DNA from 4 places in the Streptomyces sp. NPDC044984 genome. Region 4 is predicted to be linked to each of the others. Evidence: riboswitches for the same ligand, from Rfam matches in the RefSeq annotation. Region 4 holds a riboswitch; each other region holds the start of a gene.
The links. Region 4 has a riboswitch for cyclic di-AMP ahead of AB0A94_RS36250 (peptidoglycan DD-metalloendopeptidase family protein). Riboswitches for the same ligand answer to the same signal wherever they lie in the genome.

Region 1 (4,651 bases), on a different contig from region 4:
TCTTCTCTATCAGCTGCGCTGCGGTGATCTCCGGCAGATCGGGGTCGCCGGAGTCGGCGATCGCGGGGACGAGCCCGATGGTCGCGGCCGCCACTCCCATCACCGTGACCGGGACGACGTACCGCGCGGCCCTGCGCCGTCGCGTGCGCGGCTCGCCGGCCTCCCCCGCGGTCGTCGTGTCGTCGGATTCGTACGGTGCCATGTGTGCCCTACCTCCGTGGTCGGCGGCGGCTTTTCGTCTCGTGTCCTCGCACCAGTCTCACCCTGAGCCGCCATTCTCACCCGAACCGGTGAGAAGTGGTGTTGTCCGTCGTGGTCCATCTGACCAAATCCGGCAGGCGGATTCGTCAGACCCCGGACGCAACTCCACGTACTGCTGGGGTATGACACGGAGGGCGGTTTCCTCCCCCGCCCCGTAGGGGTCGCGGAGGAGTCCGGGCCGGCTCAGCCCGCGCGGTGCACCACCGCGTCGCACAGCTGCACGAGCGCCGCCTTCGCCTCGCACTCCCGCAGCGGGACCAGCGCCGCGCGCGCCTCCTCGGCGTAGCGCACGGTGTCCCGGCGGGCCTGCTCCAGCGCGGGGTGGACGCGCAGCAGCCGCAGCGCCTCGGCGTGCCGGGCGTCGTCGGTGAGGTCGGAGTCGAGCAGTTCGCACAGGGCGACGTCGTCGGCGAGACCCAGCCGGGCCGCCCGTTCGCGCAGCCGCAGCACGGGCAGGGTGGCGATGCCCTCACGCAGGTCGGTGCCGGGGGTCTTGCCGGACTCGTGGGAGTCGGAGGCGATGTCCAGGACGTCGTCGGCGAGCTGGAAGGCGACGCCGAGCCGCTCGCCGTACTGGGTCAGCACGTCCACGACCGCCTCCTCGGCCCCGGACATCATCGCGCCGAACCGGCAGGCGACGGCGACCAGCGAGCCGGTCTTGCCGCCGAGCACGTCGAGGTAGTGGTCGACCGGGTCGCGGCCGTCCTGCGGTCCCGCGGTCTCCAGGATCTGCCCGGTGACCAGCCGCTCGAACGCCTCGGCCTGCACCCGCACGGCCTCAGGACCGAGGTCGGCCAGGATGTGCGAGGCCCGCGCGAAGAGGAAGTCCCCGGTGAGGACCGCGACGGAGTTGCCCCAGCGGGCGTTCGCGCTGTCGACGCCGCGCCGCACCTCGGCCTCGTCCATCACGTCGTCGTGGTACAGCGTGGCCAGGTGGGTGAGCTCCACCACCACGGCCGAGGGCACGACACCGGGCGCGTAGGGGTCGCCGAACTGGGCGGCGAGCATCACCAGCAGCGGACGGAACCTCTTGCCGCCGGCCCGCACCAGGTGCTGGGCGGCTCCCGTGATGAAGGGGACCTCACTCTTGGTGGCCTCGAGCAGCCCTTCCTCGACAGCCGCCATTCCGGCCTGGACATCGGCTTCCAGAGCCTGGTCCCGCACGCTCAGCCCGAACGGCCCGACGACGGTCACGAGGGTCTCCTGTCTGCTGGTGTCCACTGGCGATTACACGGAATGTCGATAGGTCGCTGCCTTCACTCAAGTCAGCGTATCCGGTCACGTTTCGATCACCGTCAGCGCCCGGGGTTACGGGCAGGGCGGTACGGGAGCAGGAGCGGAGTGCTTTTGACCATTCGATAACAACGGACATTCTCCGACTTTCCCGGAGGCGGCGATCCACTCCTCGACCCGGCCCCCGGCCCGCCTCCCGGGCCGCGACCCATCACGCGGACCATCCTGCCCGTCCCGGCGTCCGATTTGCCGCAAATGCTGAGCGAATTCCCCTTGGCGAAAAATGCGCTCACCGGCGACCCCCAGTGAAGTGGGTCACGCGCGACCCGGCACCCCCACCACCGGCCGCCACCCGCCTTCTCCCTTTCCAGGGCACCGAGTTGACCCTTGGCACTCGCAAAGGATCAAGCATCCCAAAACACCCATTGCAAGATCAAACGGCGCCTTGTGTGAGATCCGCACTTGTTCCCGACATGTGCTCTCGCATACGTTCCGGGCCTGCCGGGTGGACGCCTAATCCTGCCGCCGCCCGCATCAACCCACGACGATCACTCAGAACGGCAGGAGCGGGGGACCCAGGTAAGCCGCCGGACCGGACACGCGCCGGAACGGCTAGGGGTGAAGCCATGCCCGCAGGGGCACGGCCGGGCACTCTCCCGCCCGAACCCGACAGCTCACCTCGCAGGCGTAGGAGAGGAACCCAGACATGCCTGCTTTCGGTCAGCACCGCCGCCGCCTCGTCCGCTCCCTCGCCGTCGCCGGCACCGGCGTCGCCGTGGTCGCCCTGCCGCTGTTCGGCGCCACCGGCGCCGCCGCGGCCACCACCGAGCCGACGACGACCGCTGCCGCCCCCGCGACGGCGTACCCGGACAACCTCGACGGCTGGATCCGCGAGTCGCTGGACATCATGGCGCAGCACGGCATCCCCGGCAGCTACGACGCCATCCACCGCAACATCATGCGCGAGTCCTCCGGCAACCCGTACGCCATCAACAACTGGGACTCCAACGCCGCCAAGGGCACCCCCTCGAAGGGCCTGCTGCAGGTCATCGACCCGACCTTCGCGGCCTACCACGTGCCCGGCACCGCCTTCGACCCGTACGACCCGGTCGCGAACATCACGGCGGCCTGCAACTACGCCGCCGACCGCTACGGCTCCATCGACAACGTCTTCGGCGCGTACTGAGCCACCCGCTGACGGGCGAGCGTCCTCGCCCCGCCGAACAGTCGCTCGAGGACGACGGCCACGCCGTCGTCCTCGTTCGACGTGGTGACCTCGTCCGCCACCGCCTTCAGTTCGGGATGCGCGTTGGCCATGGCGACGCCGTGGGCCGCCCAGTCGAACATGGGGATGTCGTTCGGCATGTCGCCGAAGGCGACCGTCCGCGCCGGGCTCAGCCCCAGGTGCTCGGCGGCCAGCGCCAGTCCCGTGGCCTTGGTCACCCCGCACGGCTGGAGCTCCACGGTGCCCGGCCCCGACATGGTGACCGTGGCCAGTGAACCGACCACCGACCGGGCCGCCGCCGCCAACGCGTCGTCGGACAGGTCCGGGTGGCGCAGCAGCACCTTGCTGATCGGCCGGTCCCACAGCTCCCCGCGCCGCTCGATCCGCACCGCGGGCAGGGTCGGGTGCGGCATCAGATAGCCGGGCTCGATCAGCGTCAGCCCGTCGACCCCGTCCTGGTCGACCGCGGCGTACACCTCCCCCACCTCGGCCTCGATCTTGCCGAGCGCGGTCTCCGCCAGTTCCCGGTCCAGCGTCACGGACCACAGCAGCCGGTCCGCGCCGGCGTCGTACACCTGCGCGCCCTGCCCGCACACCGCGAGCCCCGTGCAGCCGAGGTCGTCCAGGAGCGGCCGCACTCTGGGGGCCGGGCGCCCCGTCACCACGAGGTGCCGCGCGCCGGCCCGCTCCGCACGCGCGAGCGCGGCGAGGGACCGGTCGGAGAGGGTGTCGTCGCCGCGCAGCAGCGTCCCGTCCAGGTCGGTGGCGATGAGCGAACAATCGGTGGGTGCGGCCATGATCAGAGAATACGGACAAGCCGACGGTCCGATTCACCGCGCCCGTTTGCGTTCGCTTTCGGTGCGGTTCCCCTTCTCTCGACGCCGGGTAAGGACCGGTTCAGGACTCTTTCCCCGTTTGGCAAGAACATGGTCCGCTATCTACCGTCCGCCCGGTCCCGGGCGGTACCTTCCAGGAGTCCAGGGGGGACTTGATCGGGGGGTCAGGTGAGCAGTGGACGCGTGCGCGTGCTGAGGCCCGAGGAGCTCGGCGAGGGGGAACGGGAGCGCTGGCGGGAACTGCGCGCCGCGACGGACGCACCGCGCAACCCGTTCATGGAACCGGAGTTCAGCATCGCCGCGGCCCGGGTGCGGCCGCGGGCCCGGATCGCCGTGCTGTACGCGGGCGGGCAGCCCGCGGGCTTCCTGCCGTACGAGCGGGGGGTGCTGGGGCAGGGCCGGGCGATCGCGCTCGGGGTGTCGGACTGCCAGGGCGCGGTCCTGGCCCCCGGTGCCGCCCCGGAGACGGGTGAACTGCTGCGGGCCTGCTCGGTGTCGAGCTTCGCCTTCGACAACCTGGAGGCCGGCCAGGAGCTGTTCGTGCCGTACGCGGCCGAGGAGCACGCCACGTACGTCATCGACGTGGAGAAGGGCTACGAGGCGTACGAGTCGGTGCTGCGCGCCCGGTCGCCGAAGTTCCTGAAGACCACGCTGGCCAAGGAGCGCAGGCTGGGCCGCCGGGCCGGAGCCGTGCGGTTCGTCTTCGACGAGCGCGACCCGGCCGTGCTGCGCGCGCTGATGGGGTGGAAGTCGGCGCAGTACCGCAGGACCGGGCGGCGCGACCGGTTCGCGCGGGAGTGGATCGCCCGGCTCGTGGACCGGCTCGCCGGGACCCGGGCCGCCCAGTGCACGGGCACCCTGTCGGTCCTGTACGTCGGGGACCGCCCCGTCGCCGCGCACTTCGGGCTGCGGTCGGCGTCCGTCCTGGCCTGCTGGTTCCCGGCGTACGACCCGGAGTTCGCGAAGTACTCGCCCGGTCTCGTGCTGCATCTGCGGATGGCCGAGGCGGCGGCGGCCGAGGGCATCGGGATGCTCGACCTGGGGCGCGGTCCGGCCGAGTACAAGGACTCGCTGAAGACCGGCGAACTCGCCGTCT
Region 2 (4,651 bases), on a different contig from region 4:
CCCCCGGCTCCCTCGGCGGGCTGCGCGTCTACTTCCCCGACCCCTGGCCGAAGAAGCGGCACCACAAGCGGCGGCTGATCCAGCCGGAGTTCCTCACCCTCGCCGCGAGCCGCCTCGCGCCGGGGGCGGTGCTGCACTGTGCCACCGACTGGGAGCCGTACGCGGAGCAGATGCTCCAGGTGCTCACCGCGCACCCCGGCTTCGAGAACACGCGGCCGGACGGCGGTTTCGCGCCGCGTCCCGCCTTCCGGCCGCTCACCCGTTTCGAGGCGCAGGGACTGGAGAAGGGTCATGTCGTGAACGACGTGCTCTTCCGCCGCGTACCGCAGGACGAGCAGGCAGCAGACCGAGCCTGATACAGCCCCGCCTCGTGAGGGTCGATCCCGTGGCCACCAGTCCCCCGTACCCGACGCCTCCCGGCGCAGCCCCCGGCGGAGCGCCGCGGCACGCGCACTGGTGGCAGCGGCCCTGGGTGCGGTACGGCGCGCTGATCACGCTGCTCGCGCTGTCCGGGCTGGTCATCCTGGCGCTGGTGCGCGAGCAGACCGGGACGCGGGGGTTCCTGGTCGGGCTCGGCCTCGCCGTCCTGCCCGTACCGCTGCTCGTCGCCGCCTTCCGGTGGCTGGACCGGGTCGAGCCGGGCCCCTGGCGGAACCTGCTGTTCTCCTTCGCCTGGGGTGCCTGTGCGGCGGCGCTGATGGCGATCGTCGCGAACAGCTTCGCCACCCGGTGGATAGCGACGGCGACCGCCGACCCGACCGGCGCCGACACCCTGGGCTCGACCGTCATAGCGCCGGTGGTGGAGGAGTCCGCGAAGGCCGCGGCCGTCCTGCTGGTGTTCCTGTTCCGCAGACGCGACTTCACCGGGATCCTCGACGGCGTGGTGATAGCCGGGGTCACCGCCACCGGCTTCGCGTTCACCGAGAACATCCTCTACCTCGGCACCGCCTTCGGCACCGACCAGCTCACCGGCGAGAGCGGCATCGCCTCGGTCACCGCGGCGACCTTCTTCGTCCGCATCGTGATGTCGCCGTTCGCGCACCCCCTGTTCACCGTGCTCACCGGGATCGGCTTCGGCGTCGCCGCGCTGTCCGCGGACCGGCAGCGGGTCCGGCGCGTGCTGCTGCCGCTCGGCGGGCTGCTCCTCGCGATGGGCGTGCACGCGCTGTGGAACGGCTCCTCGACGCTCGGCCAGTACGGCTTCCTCGCGGTGTACGCGGTGTTCATGGTGCCGGTGTTCGGGCTGCTGACCTGGCTGGTGGTGTGGACGCGGCAGCGGGAGCTGCGGACCGTGCGGGAGGAGCTGCCCGCGTACGTGGCCGCCGGGTGGCTCGACGCGGCGGAGCCGTTCGCGCTGGGTTCGATGCGGGCGCGGCGCGTCGCCCTGCGGTACGCGCGCCGCTGCGGCGGGCGGGCGGCGGCGCGGTCGGTCGCCGCGTACGAGGCGTACGCGACGTCGCTGGCGTTCCTGCGGCACCGGGGGCGGCTCGGGCGGGCGGGGCCGGACTTCGTCACCCGGGAACGTGAGCTGCTGCTGGAGCTGTGGCACCGGCGGGCAGCGGCCCGGCCGGCCCTGGAGCACGCGGCCCGCGCCACCGCGCCCCGGGTTCCGGTCACCGCGGCGCCGTGGGCGGTGTACGGCGGGTATAGCGGGTACGGCGGCTACGGGCAGCCGCCGTACGGAGAGCCGCCGTACGGGTACCCGTACGGCGCGTACGACCCGAACGCCCACCGGCCCTGACGGGTCCGCACCGCCCCGGAGAGCACCTGACCGGCGGCCCTGACGTCGAGAGGTCGTCGTCGGGACTGCCGGGGTTCAGGGCGTGGGAAGCCGGGTCGCTCAGACCGTGAGGCCCTTGCTCTGCAGCCAGGCCATCGGGTCGATGCCCGAGGCGGAGCCGCCGGTGTGGACCTCCAGGTGGAGGTGGGCCCCGGTGGAGTTGCCGGTGGAGCCGACACGGCCGATCACATCGCCGGTGTTGACCTTCTGGCCGACGCTGACGCTGATGGAGGACTGGTGTGCGTACCAGATCTCAGTGCCGTCGTCGAGCGTGAGCACGGTCTTGTAGCCGTAGGAGCCGTCCCAGCCGGCGGAGGTGATCGTGCCGGTGTGGACCGCCTTGATCAGCGTGCCCGTGGGGGCGGCGAAGTCGAGGCCGGTGTGCTGACCGGAGGACCAGTAGGCGCCGGCCTGGCCGAAGGTGGAGGTGACGGTGTACGAGGAGGTCGGCAGCGCGTACTGCTTGGCCAGCTTGGCGAGGCGCTCGGCCTCGGCCTTCTTCTCGGCCTCCTCCTCCGCCTTCTTCTTGGCGGCCTCGGCCTTGGCCTCGGCCTCCTTCTCCGCCTTGGCGGCGGCCTCGGCGGCCGCCTTCTCGGCGGCGGCGACGGCCTCCGCCTCGGCCTTGCTCTCGGCCTGCGCCTGCTGCTGCTCGACCTGCGCCATGATCCTGGTGCGCAGCGCCTCACCGGCGTCGGCGGAGCCCTGCTCGGTGTCGGCGGCGGTCATGCCGAGGGTGCTGAGGGGGGTGGCCGATCCCTCGGGGGTTTCCTCGTCGGAGATGAGGGAACCCACGTTGGGGAGGTCGGGCATGGAGATCGAAACCGGCGGCTTGCCGGTCTGGGCGCTGGCCATGCCGCCGGCGCCGACGGCGGCGATGACGCCGACGCCCAGGACGGTGGAGCTGCGGGCGAGTCCTCCGCCGCGCTGCTTGGAGACGCGATGCCGGCCGCGTACGGGGCGAACGGACTCCGCGGTGGGGTTCCACTCCTCGAAGGGCCCCTCGTCGGCGCGGCCGGCGCCGTAGGCGAAGGTGTCGCTCGGCTTGAACGGGGCCTCGGGGGCAGGCGGGTTGGACGCCACGTGGGCGCGCTCCTTTCCTTCCGTCTTCGCCTACCGGGTTAGCTGACGGGTTCGGAGCGGGAAGGTCTCCTACGCGCGTATACGAGCCGTGTCTCCACGGTGGTATCCACGCGATTCACCCCATGGTGGTGGTTCCCCGGTTCCCTCGCGGGATTCGGCGCGTGCGCACGGAGCCGACTTCTGTGACGGCTGGGACGACCGCGCTGCGTTATCGAACGTTAATAGACGCGAGGGCCTGATTCCAAGCCGTTCCTCTTGATCATTAACGATTTCCGGGTGGACTTACTTCCCACGGGCGGTCAAAAACGGGCGAGTTGACCGTGCTTCAGGCCGTCTCGCGCGACGGACGGTTTCTGACCGTACGTCAGTTGTTATGCGCTGCGGGACGGACCGCTCACGCTGAGTGAGAGCGGGAAGCGGAGGAGGAACGGAAAACACCGAGGGCCGGAATCCTTGGATTCCGGCCCTCGGCCTTCAGTAGCGGGGACAGGATTTGAACCTGCGACCTCTGGGTTATGAGCCCAGCGAGCTACCGAGCTGCTCCACCCCGCGTCGGTGAAACCAGTGTACGCCATCCGCAGGACCCGGCGCACATCCATTGCCGGCGGCCCGGTTTCAGCGGTCGAGCAGATGTCCGTTCGGCGCCTTGGCGCGGTCCTCGTGCTCCGGCAGGACGACGACGGTGGCGCCCCCGGCCGCCAGTACCGCGCTGCCGTCGGCGCCCGCCACGAACGTGTCCGGCTCGCGCCAGGCCGTGACCACCCGCCGCACCCCCGCGTCCAGGACCAGCCGGGCACAGGGCGCGGGCCGGGACGCGCGGCGGGCACAGGGCTCCAGGCTGGAGTACACGGTGGCGCCGGCGAGCCGGGGGTCCGCGGGGTCGGTCTTGGCGAGCGCGGCCTCCTCCGCGTGCACCACCGGATCGGCGCCCTCCCGGGAGTGGCCGCGCGCCAGCTCCGTACCGTCGGCGGCCACCACGACCGCGCCCACGCTGAACGCCGTCTCCGAGGGCGGGCACTCGGCGGCCAGCTCGCAGGCGAGGGCCAGCCAGTGGTGGTCGGCGGCGGAGGGCAGCGGGCCGGTGCCGGGGGCGGTGGGCTCGTAGCGCATCAGGACGACGTCGCCGATCGGGCGGCTCTCGACCAGCCGCAGCCGGCCGCCCTGGTAGGAGCCGGGGCCGAAGAGGCGGGGGGCCTCGGGGTCGCCGACGAACAGCGGGGCGAGGACCAGCTGGAGCTCGTCGGCCAGCCCTTCGGTGAGGAGCTGGGTGTGGATCGTGCCGCCGCCCTCGACCATGAGCCGCCGGACCCCGCGCTCGGCGTGCAGGTGCTCAAGGAGCAGCCGCCAGTCGAGCTCGGCGCCGAGCGGGACGACGTCGGCGGCGAGGCCGAGGGCGTGGGCGCGCCCGGCACCCTCGTCGGTCGTGTAGAGGACCTTCTCACCGCCGATGTGCCAGAACCGGGCCGCCGGGTCCAGGTCGCCGGAGCCGCTGACGGTGACCTTGAGCGGGTACTCGGCCCGGCCCCCGGCGACGCGGGCGGCGCGCCGCTCGGGCGAGTTGACCAGCAGCCGGGGGTTGTCGGCGCGGATCGTGCCGGCGCCGACCAGGATGGCGTCCACGGACGCCCGTACCTCGTCGACCCGGTCGAAGTCGGCCGGACCGGACAGCAGCAGCCGCTCGGGGCCGGTGTCGTCCAGGTAGCCGTCGAGGGAGACGGCGGCGGACAGCAGGACGTACGGGTGGGGCATCGGTTCCTACTCCCGGGAGGGCGGGCGGGCCTGTGGGGGTCC
Region 3 (4,651 bases), on a different contig from region 4:
ATGGAGACGAGCGGGTACGCGTCGACGAGCTCGGCGTAGTACTCGGTCATCTCGGCGGCGGAGCGCTCCTTGCCCTCGAAGGTGTAGGAGCCGTCCTTGTAGAACTCGGACGCGGCGACGTCGAGCGCGAGGGCGATCTGCTCGCCGGGGGTGTAGCCGGCCTCCTTGATCGCCTCGAGGATGAGGTCGAGGGCCTCGCGGTTGGAGCCGAGGTTCGGGGCGAAGCCGCCCTCGTCGCCGAGGCCGGTGGCCAGGCCCTTGCTCTTCAGGACCTTCTTCAGGGTGTGGTAGACCTCGGCGCCCCAGCGCAGGGCCTCGGAGAAGGACTCCGCGCCGATCGGGGCGATCATGAACTCCTGGATGTCCACGTTGGAGTCGGCGTGCGAGCCGCCGTTCAGGATGTTCATCATCGGCACCGGCAGCAGGTGCGCGTTGGGGCCGCCCAGGTAGCGGAAGAGCGGGAGGTCGCTGGCCTCGGAGGCGGCGTGGGCGACGGCGAGCGAGACGCCGAGGATGGCGTTGGCGCCGAGCGAGCCCTTGTTGTCGGTGGCGTCCAGGTCGAACATCGCCTGGTCGATCAGGCGCTGCTCGGTGGCGTCGTAGCCGACGAGCTCCGGGCCGATCTGCTCGATGACGGCCAGGACGGCCTTCTCGACACCCTTGCCCAGGTAACGGTTGGCATCGCCGTCACGGAGTTCGATGGCCTCAAAGGCGCCGGTGGAGGCGCCGGACGGGACGGCGGCACGACCCGTGCTGCCGTCGTCGAGGCCGACCTCGACCTCGACCGTGGGGTTGCCTCGGGAGTCCAGGATTTCCCGGGCTACGACGACGTCGATGGACGGCACGAGCATCTCCTTCTTGGATGTGACGCGGGTGGGCAGGACCCCGGAGGGTCTTGCGAGTCCGAGCCTAACCGGCCCCGGGCGATCGGGCCGCCGGTCGCCCGCCCCATGGACAGAACCGAGAGTAAATTGTTTCCGAACGGAACAAAGCCGTTTCCGGAAACCCGGTCACAAAAACCCCGCCCCGGCGCGTACGGGGGAAGACGCACCGGGGCGGGGAGCCGTGGGGCAGCCGCTTACTTCAGGTGCAGCTGCTGGCCCGGGTAGATGAGGTCGGCGTCGTCGACGATGTCGTCGTTCAGCTCGAACAGCTCGGCCCAACCGCCCTCGACGTCGCGCTCGGCGGCGATGGAGCTGAGGGTGTCGCCCTTGACGACCTTGTACTCGCCGTCACCCTTCTCGACCTTCTCGCCGGTCGGGGTGGTGACGGTCTTCTCGGCCTTCCGCTCGGCCTGCTTCTCGGCGGCCGGACGCTCGGCGGAGCGGGAGGCCTTCTGCTCGGTCTCACGGGTCTCGGTGGAACCGGTGTCCTGGCTCTGCGAGGAGCCGGCCGAGGAACCGTTCGAGGAGGAGCCGGTGTAGGCGGCGTTGGACAGGCCCGTGCCGCAGACCGGCCAGGCGCCCTTGCCCTGGCCCGCGAGGACCTTCTCGGCGATCTCGATCTGCTGGGCCTTGCTGGCCTGGTCGGCGGTGGAGGCGTACTGCGTGCCGCCGTACGCGGCCCAGGTGGAGGCGGAGAACTGCAGACCGCCGTAGTAACCGTTGCCGGTGTTGATGGACCAGTTGCCGCCGGACTCGCACTGGGCGACGGCGTCCCACTCGGAGGCGGTGGCGGCGGAGGCGCTGCCGGCCGCCATCAGCGGGGCGGCGACGGCGGCGGAGGCGACACCGGCGACGGCGATCGCGCGGGTGGCCTTGGACGGACGACGGTGCTTGCCCTTGCCAGAAAACAGCATGGTTGGATCCCCTCACCGACGCCTGCGAGGTGAGCTGTCGGGTTCGGGCCGGTTGAGTTGCCCGGCCACGCCCCTCACGGGACGCGGCTTCACCCCAAGCCCGATCCGGTGTCAACCACCGGAAGGGGCACTTACCTTGGGTCCCCCGCTCCTGCCTGCGGCGCATGACGCGACGACTGTTCCCGTGCTGCCACTGGCAGGATTCGGCGTGGCGGCAGCCGGGGCCCGCGGTGGCGAGCGGTCACGACCGTAGGCACGCGATCCGCGGAATTTCAAAGACGATCAGGGCTTCTGAGACCTATCTCTCACAGCCTTTAAACCGGACATTTACCGCGAACCATGACGCCAACTGCCGCCGGGCCTACGCTCCTTCGGGCGTCACTTTTCGCCCGGTTCGACCCCGACCTCGAGCTCCTGGCCCGGCAGGATGAGGTCCGGGTCGGCGCCGACGACCTGCTCGTTCTCGGCGTAGAGCGACCGCCAACCGCCGCCCAGTTCAAGGGAGTCGGCGATGGACGAGAGGCTGTCGCCGGTGCGCACGGTGTACGAACCGTCGGCGGCATCGCGCGAGGCGTCGGTGCCGCGCGAGGCATGCCGGCCGGACGATTCCGGCGTACGGCCCTCCGCCTCAGCCTCCTCGGCACTGACACCGCGGTGGCGGCCGGTGCCGGTGCCTTCGGTGTCGGTGACCTCGGAAGAACCGGTGGTCTGCCCGGACTTGTCCGACTCGTCACCCTTGGGGGTGGCCGAGGCGGAGGGGGAGGTGCCGGATCCGTCGCCGGAGCCGGTGTCCGAATCCGTGCCCGAGCCGCTCGACTTGTCGGACTTGGCCGATTCACCGGCAGCACCCTCGCCGCCCTCCTCCCCCTCGGCATCGACCGACGGGTCGGACGTGGCCGACGGGGAGGACGAAGCGGACGGATCGCCGGAGTCCGACGATCCGGACGAGTCCGAAGAGCCGGAGGCACCGGAGGAGTCCGAGGTCGAGTCCTCCGCCACACCCGTGTCGATGTCGGCCGGCGCCGAGTCCTCGCCGAGGCCCGCCGTCAGTCCGCAGGTGCGCCATGCGCCGACCCCCTGGTCGGCGAGGATTCTCTCGGCCACGGCTATCTGCTGGCCTCGGCTGGCCTGGTCGGGGCTGGTCGCGTAGTCCAGGCCGCCGTAGTTCTCCCAGTCGTCCTGGGTCAACTGCAGGCCGCCGTAGTAGCCGTTGCCGGTGTTCTGGCTCCACGAACCGCCGCTCTCGCATTCGGCGACCCGGTCCCAGGTCGCACCGTCGGCCGCGCTGGCGCTACCGGCCCCGAGGAGCGGGATCGCGATGGCGGAGCCGGTCACTCCGGCCGCGACGAGGAGAGCCGGAGCCTGGCGGGGACGACGGTGCCGACCGTTTCCGGAGAGCATGCGGAAACCTTTCGCAAGACAGCAATGACCGGCGCGGCGAGTGGAACTCATGTGCCGCACTTGATGGGTGAACGTATCCGCAGACGATCACTTGTCACAAGTTCATGCCGCGCAGATCACGTGAAGATCACAGAGTTGAGAGCGTGTCATGTTTGCGCTGGCCCGCTCAGGGGCACAGCGGACGGCGGCCCGGTCCGTCACGTGCGCGGAGGAGTGAACTCCACCGGGAGCGTGCGCAGTCCACGCATGATGAGCCCGCCCCGCCAGCGGAGCTCGGCCGGTTCCACCGCGAGCCGCAGGTCCGGCAGACGCGTCAGCAGGGTGGCGAGCGCGGTCCGGCCCTCCAGACGGGCCAGCGGGGCGCCCAGGCAGTAGTGGATGCCGTGGCCGTACCCCAGATGCTGGTTGTCGCGCCGGCCGAGGTCGAGCACGTCCGGGTCGGCGAACCGCTCCGGGTCCCGGTCCGCGGCGGCGAGCACGACGAGGACGGGGTCGCCGGCCGCGATGCGCTGTCCGCCGATGGTGACCGGCTCGGTGGCGAACCGCCAGGTGGCGAGCTCCACGGGGCCGTCGTACCGCAGGAGCTCCTCGACACCGGTCTCCAGCAGCCCGTGCTCCCCGGCGGCGAGGGCCCGCTGCAGGCGGTCGCGCTGGTCGGGGTGGGTGAGCAGGGCGTAGGTGCCGTTGCCGATCAGGTTGACGGTGGTCTCGAAACCGGCGAACAGCAGGATGAACGCCATGGCGGCGGCCTCGTTCTCGGTGAGGTGCTCACCGTGGTCGGAGGCGCGGATGAGGCCGGAGATGAGGTCCTCGCCGGGGGCGGGTTCGGCGGGGAGCGCCTCGCGCTTGCGGTGGATCAGCTCGGCGAGGTAGCCGCGCATCTTCTTCACGGACCGGGCGACCCCGCCGCGCGGCCCCCCGCCGTGGCGGATCATCATGCCCGCCCAGTCCCGGAAGTCGTCCTGGTCCTCGCGCGGGACGCCGAGCAGGTCGCAGATGGCGTAGATGGGGAGGGGGAAGGCGAACTCGTGGATGAGGTCGGCGGAGCCGTTGTCCGCGAACCGGTCGATGAGCCCGTCGGTGAGTTCCTGCACGCGGGGCGCGAACTCGGCGACCCGGCGCGGGGTGAACGCCTTGCTGACCAGCCGGCGCAGCCGGGTGTGGTCCGGCGGGTCGATGTTCAGCAGATGCGTCATCAGCTCCGCCTGGCGCTCCCCGGGGATACCGGTCTTGCCCTTGGCGTGCGCGGGCTCGTCGTGGTGCGCGGGGTTCTTGGACAGCCGGTTGTCGGCGAGGATCTGCTTGGCATCGGCGTACCGGGTGACCAGCCACGCCTCCACCCCGCTGGGCAGCCGCGTCCTGCGCACGGGTTCGTGCTCACGCAGCCAGGCGTAGGCGGGGTAGGGATCGGCGGCGAACTCCCAGCTGAACAACTCGGGAGGGGTGGGCTGG
Region 4 (4,651 bases):
AGAGCACTCCGTGCCGCACCCGCCGACCGTCGACGGTCGGTAGTCCGCCCACGTCGCGGAAGTTGCGTACTCCGGTCAGCTCGGGTTCGGTCGACGGGATCTGCTGCGTCACGAAGGACTCCTCCCACTCGGCGCCGCCGGCGGGGCTCGCCGACGGGCACCACTTGACGATACGACATGCCTGCCTGGGGCAATGAGTTGTCCACAGGCATTGCCCGGACACCCCCGCGACCCTGATGATGTTGGTGTCTGATCGCATCTGTTCGGGTATGTTGGAGGTTCGGTGACGCAGGTCTCCCAAGACGGTCGTACCTGGCTCCTGTCGGGGCCGGCCAGCAGCTACGCGCTCCATGTCACGGACCGCGACGAGCTGGTGCATCTGCACTGGGGCCCGAGGATCGCGCTCGCCGACGCGGAGGCCCTCGCCGCGCGCCCGCTGCCGGACGACTGGCCGTTCGAGTCCCGCCTGGACGGGCGCGAGGAGTACCCGGTCGAGGGCGGCCCCCGCTTCGTCCGGCCCGCCCTGTCCGTACGCACCGCGGACGGGCGGCGCGGCACCGAGTGGGCCTTCGACGGCCACGAGAGCGACGACGGCGAACTCCGTCTCCGCTTCCGCGACGGCGGACTGACCGTGACCCTGCACTACCGGATGCGCGACGACGTGGTCGAGCGCTGGGTGACCCTGCACAACCGGGGACCCGCGGCCGAACTCCTGCGCGCCGACTCCGCCACCTGGACCCTGCCCGAGCGCGAGCACTGGCGGCTGTCCCAGTTGCACGGCCGCTGGGCCGCCGAGTCCCGGCTGACCCGCGCCCCGCTCACCTACGGCGAGAAGGTCGTCGGCAGCCGCCGCGGCCACACCGGACACCAGCACCTGCCCTGGGTCGCGCTCGACACCGACGCGACCGAGGAGCGCGGCGAGGTCTACGGCTGCGCCCTCGGCTGGTCCGGGTCCTGGCGCATCTGCGTCGCCCAACTCCCCGACGCGCGCGTGCAGATCACCGGCGGCGCGGGGCACGACGACTCCGGCCTGCTGATGCTGGGCACGGAGGAGACGTACGTCACACCGGTCTTCGCCGGTCTGTGGAGCGACGGCGGCTTCGGCGGCGCCAGCCGTGCCTGGCACGCCTACCAGCGGACGCACGTCGTCCCGGACGCGGACCGGGACCGGCCCGTGCTGTTCAACTCGTGGGAGGCCACCGGGTTCGACATCTCGGAGGAGCAGCAGCGGGAGCTCGCGGCGCGGGCCGCCGCGATGGGCGTCGAACTGTTCGTGGTCGACGACGGCTGGTTCGGGGCACGGACGAGCGACCGGGCCGGGCTCGGCGACTGGACGCCCAACCACGGCCGCTTCCCCGGCGGCCTGAAACCCCTCGCCGACCATGTGCACGGGCTCGGGATGCGGTTCGGCATCTGGGTCGAGCCCGAGATGGTCAACCCGGACAGCGACCTCTACCGGGCGCACCCCGACTGGGTGCAGTTCCAGCCGGACCGCCGGCGCACGGAGTTCCGCAACCAGCTCGTGCTCAACCTCGCGCGCGACGACGTCCGGGAGTACCTCTGGGAGCGGCTGGACGGGCTGCTCTCCGGCACCCCCGTCGACTACGTGAAATGGGACTTCAACCGCTGCTTCAGCGACGCCGGCTGGCCGGACGACCCGTATCCGCAGCGGCTGTGGACCGACCACGTGCGAGGCCTGTACGCCCTGCTGGACCGGCTGCGGGCGGCCCATCCGGGGGTGGCCTTCGAGTCCTGCTCGGGCGGCGGCGGGCGGATCGACCTGGGGGTCCTCTCCCGTACCGACCAGGTGTGGACCTCGGACAACACCGACCCGCTCGACCGGCTCGCCATCCAGCACGGCTTCAGCCAGCTCCACCCTGCCCGGGTGATGGCCGCCTGGGTCACCGACAGCCCGAACGCGATGCTCAACGGGCGGGTCAGCTCGCTGCGCTTCCGGTTCGTCAGCGCCATGGCCGGGGTGCTCGGCGTCGGCGGCGACCTCGCGCGGTGGACCGAGGAGGAGCTCGCCGAGGCGCGGGAGTGGGTCGCGCTCTACAAGGAGATCCGGCCCGTCGTCCAGCGCGGCGACCTGTACCGGCTGCGCCCGCCGGAGGGCGGGCTGAGCGCGGTGCAGTACGTCCTCGGCGACGAGACCGTCGTCCTCGCCTGCCTCCAGGCGCAGCACCACGGGGAGCCCGTCCCGGCCCTCCGGCTGCGCGGCCTCGACCCGGAAGCCTCGTACGAATGCCGCGAAACGGGCGAAACGCACCGAGGTGCCCTCCTGCTGCACCATGGGCTGCGCATCGGTCTGCGGGGAGATCTGGACGCCGTGGTGGTGCGGTTGCGGCGTCTGTGATTCTCCCGATTCGGGTGTTCTGTCCGATTGGGCGGTTTCGCCATAACGCGCCCCGAAAGGGAGGGAGATGGGGAGGGGGTGCGTGAGCATCGTCATATCCGTGACGATGTGTTATCGCCATGCTCACGTAATTCTGGTGGATGGCAAGGGAATTCGCGCGGGAAAGGGAATCCCGGCTGACGCTCGGTGACGTCAATTCCGCCTTTGGATCACGGAAAACGGGTTCGCGGTGAACTCCGTGCTTGTCCCTTCGCGTCCGGGTCGCTTACGTTCACCACCGATCCGGACGGACGCCTAATCCTGCCGCCGCCCGGAGCCCGCACACACTGACCCGTGTACGGCAGGAGCGGGGGACCCACAGGTACGACCGCCTGTTCCGGTTCCCGGGACGGCTTGGGGTTAAGCCGCGCGACAGCGCGGCCGGGCATCTCCAGCCCGAACCCGACAGCTCACCTCGTAGGCGCCGGAGAGGAATTCGTCATGCCCGCGAAGGGTAAGCACCGCCGTACCAAGGCCCAGCGTTTCACCCGCTCCATCGCCGTCGCCGGAACCGGTGGCGCCGCACTCGCCCTGCCGTTCCTCGGCGCCACCGGCGCGCACGCCGCCACGCCGCAGACCGCCCCCGAAAAGGCCGTCCAGACCCTTTCCGCCGCCGGCCAGAAGACCGTCGCCGAGAAGGGCGACGAGGCCCGCACGTACACCGTGAAGGCCGGCGACTACCTCGCGAAGATCGCCGAGACGGAGCACGTCGACGGTGGCTGGAAGAAGCTCTACGCGGACAACCGCGAGGCCGTCGGTGACGACCCGGCGCTCATCCACCCCGGTCTGAAGCTCTCCGTCGACGGCGGGGCCGCCGCGAGCGCGCCGCAGAAGCCGTCCTCCGCCAAGGCCCCGCAGGCCCCGGAGCAGAAGGCCGAGCAGCCCGCCGAGCAGCCGGTGGAGCAGTCCGCCGAGCAGCCCTCCTCGGAGACCTCCACCCAGACCACGGGCGCCGACCAGGCCGCGAGCACCTCCGGTTACAGCTCCCCGGTGCCCGGCGCCGGGCTCGGCACCGCCTACAAGGTGGCCGGCAGCATGTGGTCCAGCGGCTACCACACCGGCGTCGACTTCGCCGTCCCGACCGGCACCTCCCTGAAGGCCGTCGGCGCGGGCACCGTCGTCTCCGCCGGCTGGGCCGGTGCGTACGGCAACCAGGTCGTCATCCAGCTCGACGACGGCCACTACGCCCAGTACGCCCACCTGTCCTCGCTCTCCGTCTCGGCCGGCCAGACCGTGACCGGCGGCCAGCAGGTCGGCCTCTCCGGCTCGACCGGCAACTCGACCGGCCCGCACCTGCACTTCGAGATCCGCACCACCCCGGACTACGGCTCGGACGTGGACCCGGTCGCCTACCTCGGCTCGAAGGGCGTCTCCATCGGCTGACCCCCGCGGCGACCTTCCTGACACGCGCGCCGAAGGCCGGACCCCGATCCCCGGGTCCGGCCTTCGGCGTATTCCGGAATTGGCCAACATTTTGAGAGTGTCTTATCTCACCGTCCGTCAACCCTTCCTTACGGTCGCGTAGGTCACATTAGAAGGTGAATCATGAGCGGTTGTGGCAGACGATTCGAAGAGTGACAGCAGAGCAGTGATCGGGTCGTACGTGGCGGTGGGGGACAGCTTCACCGAGGGCGTCGGCGACCCCGGCCCCGACGGGGCGTTCGTCGGCTGGGCCGACCGGTTCGCCGTGCTCCTCGCGGACCTCCGGCCCGAGGGCGACTTCGAGTACACCAATCTCGCCGTGCGCGGAAAGCTGCTGGACCAGATCGTGGCGCACCAGCTGCCGAGGGCGGTCGAACTCGCCCCCGACCTGGTCTCGTTCTGCGCGGGCGGCAACGACATCCTCCGCCCGGGCAGCGACCCGGACGAGGTGGCCGAGCGGTTCGAGCGGGCGATCGCCGCGCTCACGGCGGTGTCCGGAACGGTGCTGGTGACGACCGGGTTCGACACCCGCGGCGTGCCCCTGCTGAAGCATCTGCGCGGCAAGATCGCGACGTACAACGGGCACGTGCGGGCCGTCGCCGACCGCTACGGCTGCCCGGTGCTCGACCTGTGGTCCCTCAGGAGCGTCCAGGACCGCAGGGCCTGGGACGCCGACCGGCTGCACCTGTCGCCGGAGGGGCACACCCGTGTCGCGCTCCGCGCCGGGCAGGCCCTCGGCCTGGACGTCCCCGCCGATCCCGAACAGCCCTGGCCGCCCCTGCCGCCCCGCGGCACCCTCGACATCCGGCGGGACGACGTCCAGTGGGCCCGCGA

Region 1: it holds a riboswitch for cyclic di-AMP, as region 4 does, so the genes downstream of both, AB0A94_RS00725 (transglycosylase SLT domain-containing protein) here and AB0A94_RS36250 (peptidoglycan DD-metalloendopeptidase family protein) in region 4, are expected to answer to the same signal.
Region 2: it holds a riboswitch for cyclic di-AMP, as region 4 does, so the genes downstream of both, AB0A94_RS21940 (M23 family metallopeptidase) here and AB0A94_RS36250 (peptidoglycan DD-metalloendopeptidase family protein) in region 4, are expected to answer to the same signal.
Region 3: it holds a riboswitch for cyclic di-AMP, as region 4 does, so the genes downstream of both, AB0A94_RS12445 (transglycosylase family protein) here and AB0A94_RS36250 (peptidoglycan DD-metalloendopeptidase family protein) in region 4, are expected to answer to the same signal.

What each region holds. Positions count from the first base shown of each region.
Region 1 covers NZ_JBEZBE010000001.1:146,348-150,998, reverse strand. Annotated here, with positions in the region: gene AB0A94_RS00735 (DUF2092 domain-containing protein) at 1-202, opposite strand, end outside; gene AB0A94_RS00730 (polyprenyl synthetase family protein) at 445-1,455, opposite strand; cyclic di-AMP (ydaO/yuaA leader) riboswitch at 2,027-2,195, shown strand; gene AB0A94_RS00725 (transglycosylase SLT domain-containing protein) at 2,201-2,680, shown strand; gene AB0A94_RS00720 (HAD family hydrolase) at 2,644-3,516, opposite strand; gene AB0A94_RS00715 (GNAT family N-acetyltransferase) at 3,724-4,651, shown strand, end outside.
Region 2 covers NZ_JBEZBE010000020.1:13,311-17,961, forward strand. Annotated here, with positions in the region: gene trmB (tRNA (guanosine(46)-N7)-methyltransferase TrmB) at 1-356, shown strand, start outside; gene AB0A94_RS21935 (PrsW family intramembrane metalloprotease) at 386-1,741, shown strand; gene AB0A94_RS21940 (M23 family metallopeptidase) at 1,841-2,860, opposite strand; cyclic di-AMP (ydaO/yuaA leader) riboswitch at 2,873-3,030, opposite strand; tRNA gene AB0A94_RS21945 (tRNA-Met) at 3,339-3,412, opposite strand; gene AB0A94_RS21950 (dihydrofolate reductase family protein) at 3,476-4,609, opposite strand.
Region 3 covers NZ_JBEZBE010000009.1:87,608-92,258, forward strand. Annotated here, with positions in the region: gene eno (phosphopyruvate hydratase) at 1-845, opposite strand, end outside; gene AB0A94_RS12445 (transglycosylase family protein) at 1,079-1,798, opposite strand; cyclic di-AMP (ydaO/yuaA leader) riboswitch at 1,803-1,971, opposite strand; gene AB0A94_RS12450 (transglycosylase family protein) at 2,177-3,199, opposite strand; gene AB0A94_RS12455 (cytochrome P450) at 3,397-4,651, opposite strand, start outside.
Region 4 covers NZ_JBEZBE010000058.1:5,006-9,656, forward strand. Annotated here, with positions in the region: gene AB0A94_RS36240 (tyrosine-protein phosphatase) at 1-112, opposite strand, end outside; gene AB0A94_RS36245 (alpha-galactosidase) at 284-2,356, shown strand; cyclic di-AMP (ydaO/yuaA leader) riboswitch at 2,671-2,832, shown strand; gene AB0A94_RS36250 (peptidoglycan DD-metalloendopeptidase family protein) at 2,837-3,778, shown strand; gene AB0A94_RS36255 (SGNH/GDSL hydrolase family protein) at 3,984-4,651, shown strand, end outside.